2 regions of the Peribacillus sp. NPDC097197 genome follow, and region 1 is predicted to be linked to the other one. Evidence: a T-box and tRNA genes for the amino acid it is inferred to sense, from the RefSeq annotation. Region 1 holds a T-box; the other holds one or more tRNA genes.

Region 1 (3,527 bases):
CCTGGTGAGCTTCCTGTTGAAAGGAAGTAACGTAGCGAATCTGCACCATATTGGTCGATGACATCCATTGGATCGACACCATTGCCAAGCGATTTACTCATCTTGCGTCCCTGTTCATCACGAACAAGACCATGGATCAGAACGTCTTCGAATGGGCGCTCTCCCGTAAATTCAAGCGCTTGGAAAATCATCCGTGATACCCAGAAGAAAATGATATCATATCCTGTTACAAGTGCTCCGGTCGGATAGTAACGTTTGAAATCGATGCTTTCCTTGTCCGGCCAGCCCATAGTCGAGAACGGCCATAGTGCGGAGCTGAACCACGTGTCCAGGACGTCTGTATCCTGTTCCCAGTTCTGTGCATCAGCAGGTGCTTCCTGTCCCACGTATACCTCGCCTGTTTCTTTATGGTACCAGGCCGGGATGCGGTGACCCCACCAAAGTTGACGGGAAATACACCAATCGCGGATATTTTCCATCCAGTGCAGATATGTTTTCTCGAAACGATCAGGAACGAAGTTGACCTTTTCATCCTCGGATTTCTTTTGAAGGTCAACCGATGCATCAGCAAGAGGCTGCATTTTAACGAACCATTGAGTAGAAAGATATGGTTCTACAACTGCTCCGCTACGCTCTGAATGGCCGACAGAGTGAAGGTGGTCTTCAATTTTGAAGAGTACTCCAGCTTCTTGCAAGTCTTTGACGATTTGCTTACGGCATTCGAAACGGTCCATTCCTTCATATTTACCGGCCTTCTCATTCATCGAACCATCTTCATGCATGACAAGGATGCGTTCTAGATTATGACGGTTTCCGATTTCAAAGTCATTAGGGTCATGAGCCGGTGTAATTTTAACGGCACCCGAACCGAAATCCATATCCACATAATCATCGCCAACGATCGGAATTTCACGACCTGTGATTGGCAGACGAACCATTTTCCCGATTAAATGCTTGTAACGGTCATCTTTAGGATGTACCGCAACTGCCGTATCACCAAGCATCGTTTCTGGACGGGTTGTCGCAATTTCAATTTCTCCCGATCCGTCAACTAGCGGGTATTTCATATGATAGAATGCACCTTGAATATCTTTGTAGATTACTTCGATATCAGAAATGGCCGTTTTTGTCGATGGGTCCCAGTTAATGATATATTCGCCACGATAAATCAATCCTTTTTTATAAAGGGTAACGAATACTTCGTTAACCGCTTTAGAAAGACCTTCATCAAGCGTGAAGCGTTCGCGGGTATAGTCAAGGCCAAGACCAAGTTTTGCCCATTGTTCACGGATATGGCTTGCATATTCCTCTTTCCATTTCCATGTTTCTTCCACGAATTTCTCACGACCTAGGTCATAGCGGCTAACGCCTTCAGCACGAAGCTTTTGTTCCACTTTCGCCTGTGTTGCGATACCGGCATGGTCCATACCAGGAAGCCATAGCACGTCATATCCTTGCATACGCTTCATACGTGTCAAGATATCTTGTAGTGTTGTATCCCAAGCATGACCAAGATGTAGCTTACCTGTTACGTTTGGTGGAGGGATGACGATTGTATACGGTTCTTTTTTATCATCACCTGTTGTTTCAAAGTACTTCCCATCAAGCCACCATTTATAACGGCCTTTCTCTATCGTTTGCGGATCATATTTTGTTGGCATCGAAATTTGGTTTTCTTCCATGTTGTTTTCCTCCTTTTGGGCATAAAAAAAACTTCCATCATCATAAAAGGACGAAGGAAGTTGTTCGCGGTGCCACCTTTTTTCCGAAAAAGAAAGAAATCTTTTCTCGGCTCTCAAATCGGATAACGGCTCTTCACCGGCCTTCGCTACTAACTATTCACGAAGACTGCTCGCGGACGACTTCTGATGCTGCCTGCTTAGAAACCTCGCACCAATGGTTTCCTCTCTGAAAAGGGCATTTCATCTTACTATTTCCGGTCTTTACATTCATTTATATTCATATGTAAAATCATTAATTGCATATAGTATATAGTACAAAAAAAAGGGGGGTCGAGTCAATCATCTTTTCGTTTACTTTCGTAAGTATGGCCCTATTCACTAAGGGAGGCTCACAAGAACAGAGCGATCTTCCTATTATACCATCAACGTTTCATGATGTTCCGCATTTCTCACATGTTTCGCAGCCCTCCCATACAATAAAAGAAGTCCTACAAAGGAAGGTGCAATCTTGAGACGAAAATACTCACCTTATACGTTGCCACCTTGGATGAAAAAGTTCCGCGGTGTTTGTCAGCAATTCATTGTCCCCTTCATTGTTTTTCAAGGAATACGTACGTTAATATTTCCAACTTTCTTCGATATGCTCCTGTTGGTCGCCTTTATTTTCTTAGCCATGTCGCTATATTTAGAATGGATATAATTATTCCCCTACAACAAAAAAATATACATGATTGGATATTCATCCATTCATGTATATTTAGCTTGGGGGCGATTGTTCCTCTTTGGCCGCCTCGGCAGCCGCTTTTTTCTGTTTTTCGACTTCCTCGACCTTCATCACCATATATTCCACATTCTTCAAAAGCCAGAATTGTCGTTGCAGCTTCGTGACATTATACAGTTCCGTCCTTAGACCTTTACCCTCGGAATAGTTCTTCACCACATCCAGTGCTGATCCCGGGAAAGCCAAATAACTTTGCATCAGCAGCATTTCCTCTTCTTTCAAAGGAAAGAAACGAAGATAATTATAAAGCCAATCGACGCAATCATCACATTGGACTGGATAGGTCCTCGCCGTTTTGACGAGAAAAGGTAGTAAGTCAAAATGGGGAGGGGCCGTATTCGAATTCTCGAAATTGATAAAGTAACCATATCCTCGTTCATCATATACAAAGTGCTTCAATGAAACCTTTCCGTGGGTGAGGACGGTCCTTACTTTTTCGCTTTCCTTTGTCTTTTCGAACCATGTTTCAAACTTTTTGATAGAGTAGTTCAATGCCTGGGTGATATCCGTAAAAAAGGTGCAGACCGACATCTCAAATGGAGACATATACCACTTTCTTTCACAGGTGACAATGTACTCCTCCATAAAGTCCTTCTGCGTATTCCACTCACTCAGCGTTCTTTCATAATGAGCTTCCCGCTCCTCTGTATCCACCTCTGTTTCTTTCACAGACAGTGTATGCATCCGTGCAAGTTCCCTGAACATTTGCTTATGTTTCTCATCACGTTCGCCATTTTCTTCATTATTCAACCAAGGCATCAGGTAATATAATCGGCCATTATGAAGCACGGCATAGCGCTGGTCCATCGTTTGGTAAATAGGCACGATTCGGTTATATCCCCGGTGATACAATGTTTGGATATTTCGGATAAAGTCCATTCCATTGTGGGGCGTAATCGATTTCAAGGCAAAGGTTCCACGGTCGCTATACACTTTTTTCACTCGTCCAAAGTCCTCGATATATTGTACATAAAGCGCGTATTCTTTTAAGACATAGGCTGAATCACTATCCTGAATATTCTTTTGTTGATTCTCGTTTTCCCTCACGAGACTCACTCACTTTC
Region 2 (3,527 bases), on a different contig from region 1:
GTTGGGAATTCCTCATCTAAAAATGGAACAAGTTCATGGGCCAGAAATCGTATGTAGGCTTCGTGCTGTTCACCATCAGGATGATATTTCCGTCTACGGTCAAACCGATCTTTATAGGGAATGCCGACGATTATAATATTCTCAATCTCGCCATTTCCTAAAAGTTCATCAGTCACACGACCTATTCGACCCATTTGAAAATAATCTCGACCATCTTGAGCTATGACAAGCGTATATTTATAAAGTGGTGAAAAATTAGCCGGTAAATATACAAGTAGCTCTAATTCCTCAGATAACGCCTCACTTCTAAACATATATTCTTTTATCGTGCCTTTGCGTAAACTCATTTACCGCACCTCTATGAATTTATAATGAAAATAATGTTCTTAGTTATTTTAGCATAGCCATCCTTCTTTTTCCTGTCTGAAGGATATAGAAAAGTGATTTTTCTTTTATTTTCCAAATATTTAGAATATTTAATGGTATAATGGAAAGATATCAAAAAAAGGGGAGGCAGATAAAATGGCAGATGTACGCGTCCATAGCAGGGAAGTTACAAGAGCGGCTAAACAAACATTACTAGATCGTGGTGTAAGTGTGGAGGCTATTGCAGAGATTGTCTTTGAACTACAATTCCCTTATAAAGCTGATTTGAAATTAGAGGAATGTATTAGAAGTGTTGAAAGGGTGCTTTTAAAGAGAGAAATTCAACATGCCATTTTAGTTGGTGTTGAACTTGATCGACTGGCAGAACAAAAGAAGCTATCGGAACCGCTTCAATCCATTGTCGAATCGGATGAAGGTCTGTTTGGAGTGGATGAAACGATTGCCTTTGGTGCCGTACTTGGTTATGGAAGCATTGCCGTGACAACCTTTGGACATTTGGATAAGAATAAAATAGGCGTCATTCACGAATTGGATAAGAAGCAAGAGGGAGTCGTGCATACCTTCCTCGATGATATTGTTGCAAGCATTGCAGCAAGCGCTGCCTCAAGATTGGCACACCGTCTAAGAGATGATGAAGAATCTTTAACTGAACAAGAAAAGGATATACAGGAAGAAGAGGAATTAATCGGATAAGTTTGGAACAATCAATGATGCGTTAGGTAGTAATCGGGATTATCCTGACCTATCATACCTGGACTTAATAAGGCGGGCAGAGAGGATGTTTTCTATTTTAAACGTTCGTTTTGTCCGCCGAAGAAAGCAAAAGGCACGGATATAACCTGAATATACTTCAAGAACTTCAATTCTGCGCTGTGTAATCTTTCCATTTTCAGATAGGTAAATGATTTCTAAAGGAACCTTTTCATCCATATGTTTCCGAATGATATATTTCATTCCGCTGGCCTCCGTTTCTATCTTTCTTGTTTATATTATATGCGAACATACGTTTGTTATGCAAGGAAATAAAGAACATTTGTTCTTGTCTTGTTCCATATCTTTTATTTAAAGGCAAACGCTAAACTTTTTTTAAATAATTCGTTGACTTTTGTCGAAAAGAACTTATAATAAATTATGTACTTAAGTAACAGAGCAAGCCAACTATTACATACGACTTGTTAGCTCAGTGGGAGAGCACTTCCTTGACAGGGAAGGGGTCGTGGGTTCGAATCCCTCACAGGTCATCCAACGGCGTAAGCATTGTACAATCAATGTTTTCGCCGTTTTTTATTATGGTTTTACTGGATGATCCTGAGAAACATATAGGATTCTTTTTAGAGTTCTACTGGTGGGGATGAGCTCCTCTTTCCTTCATTCATTAATGGTGAACCGGGGAATGTAGCCATAACTAAATATTGAAAAGTGTGGTTATTGGAATAAATGGCAGGTTATAAATAAGTGTAAATCGTTGTTTTTCGCTTATATGAAGCATAGAATGAAATATCTAACGATTAATGTGTACAAAAAGAAATGAAATGTTTGTTCTTTTTTCTAAAATTTTTAATGGGAGTTTGTATAAATGAGTAAACAAATTTTTTTAGATCTTCAGGGAATTGTACATCCAAGTAATGTGAGAATGAATGAACCGCTACATCAATATACGTTTACAAAAACAGGTGGCAAGGCAGATTTCTTCGTAATGCCTACAAACTATCAAGAAGTCCAAGCGATATATGTTTATGCGCTTAACAACCATTTACCCTTAACCATCGTGGGGAATGGTTCTAATATGATTATTAAAGATGGGGGCATACGAGGTATCGTCATGACCCTTATTGATATAGCAAGCATGGAATTGGAGGGTAATAAGCTCACCGTTCAAAGTGGTGCTGCTATCATTCAAGCCTCTCGATACGCGTTACAAAATAGTCTAACTGGTTTAGAGTTTGCTTGCGGGATCCCCGGTTCTGTTGGAGGGGCTTTATATATGAATGCAGGGGCATATGGTGGAGAAGTTTCAGATGTACTACAGGAAGCCCTGGTCATCACCCGTTCTGGAGATTTGCAGACTTTGAAAAAGGATGAATTAGAACTGGGCTATCGTTCTAGCCGCTTTTCAAAAGAAAAACTACTGGTATTAGAAGCTACCTTCTTATTAAGAAAGGGAGAATACGAAGACATTAAAAGTAAAATGGATGATTTTACTTTCCAGAGGGAATCTAAACAACCGCTTGAATTTCCGTCTTGTGGAAGTGTCTTCAAACGTCCGCCTGGACACTTTGCAGGTAAATTAATCCAGGATAGCGGTTTGCAAGGAAAGCAAATCGGTGGAGCTCAAGTTTCCACTAAACATGCTGGATTTATCGTAAATGTTGGTTCCGCAACAGCCACCGATTATTTGGAACTCATTCAATATGTTCAAGACACCGTTAAAAGGAAATTCGACGTGGAGCTTGAAACCGAAGTGAAAATAATTGGAGAAGACTAATATCCTAAAAAAGACTTTCGTTCATTAGAAAGTCTTTTTTTCTTTTTATCAGATCCCAGGATGAAATTTAAAAAGGCACTTAAAGATAAAAGTGTACGAGTTACCAAAAGGGGGAAGTATACCTTTAAGTTAAGGGGAACAAGTTATAGAAGGAGAGGGATATATGCGCTTAGAAGGAAAGAAAGTAATCAGTCTTGTGCATCATGATTTCGAGGATTTGGAGCTTTGGTATCCGATTTTAAGATTGAGGGAAGAAGGGGCCATCGTCCATCTTGCCGGAGAAAAGGCAAATGAGACGTATATTGGTAAATATGGTGTGCCAGCCGATTCAGATTTTGATTATGGCAGCATCAAAGCGGAAGACTATGATGCGATTCTTGTTCCAGGAGGCTGGGCACCTGATAAGATTCGTCGGTTTCCTGAAGTAATTTCTCTGATTCAGAGTATGGAAGAAAGCAAGAAGCCGATTGGCCAAATATGCCATGCGGGTTGGGTCTTGGTTTCGGCAGGAATTTTGCAAGGGAAGAAGGTGACAAGTACGCCCGGAATCAAAGATGATATGGAGAATGCCGGGGCACATTGGATGGACGAACCTGTTGTGGTGGACGGAAACCTGGTATCGAGCAGACGTCCACCGGATCTTCCCGATTATTTA

The links. A T-box is a leader RNA that pairs with one kind of tRNA and senses whether it is charged. The one in region 1 lies ahead of ACQKL6_RS07575 (valine--tRNA ligase), so its partner is inferred to be a tRNA-Val.
Region 2: it encodes a tRNA-Val, which carries the amino acid that the T-box ahead of ACQKL6_RS07575 (valine--tRNA ligase) is inferred to sense. The anticodon was not compared.

The regions. Positions count from the first base shown of each region.
Region 1 covers NZ_JBNNST010000004.1:189,901-193,427, forward strand. Annotated here, with positions in the region: gene ACQKL6_RS07575 (valine--tRNA ligase) at 1-1,682, opposite strand, end outside; T-box leader at 1,726-1,953, opposite strand; gene ACQKL6_RS07580 (hypothetical protein) at 2,230-2,382, shown strand; gene ysxE (spore coat protein YsxE) at 2,440-3,510, opposite strand.
Region 2 covers NZ_JBNNST010000006.1:104,144-107,670, forward strand. Annotated here, with positions in the region: gene ACQKL6_RS10015 (alpha/beta hydrolase) at 1-347, opposite strand, end outside; gene ACQKL6_RS10020 (phosphatidylglycerophosphatase A family protein) at 523-1,080, shown strand; gene ACQKL6_RS10025 (hypothetical protein) at 1,120-1,341, opposite strand; tRNA gene ACQKL6_RS10030 (tRNA-Val) at 1,557-1,628, shown strand; gene murB (UDP-N-acetylmuramate dehydrogenase) at 1,964-2,872, shown strand; gene ACQKL6_RS10040 (type 1 glutamine amidotransferase domain-containing protein) at 3,036-3,527, shown strand, end outside.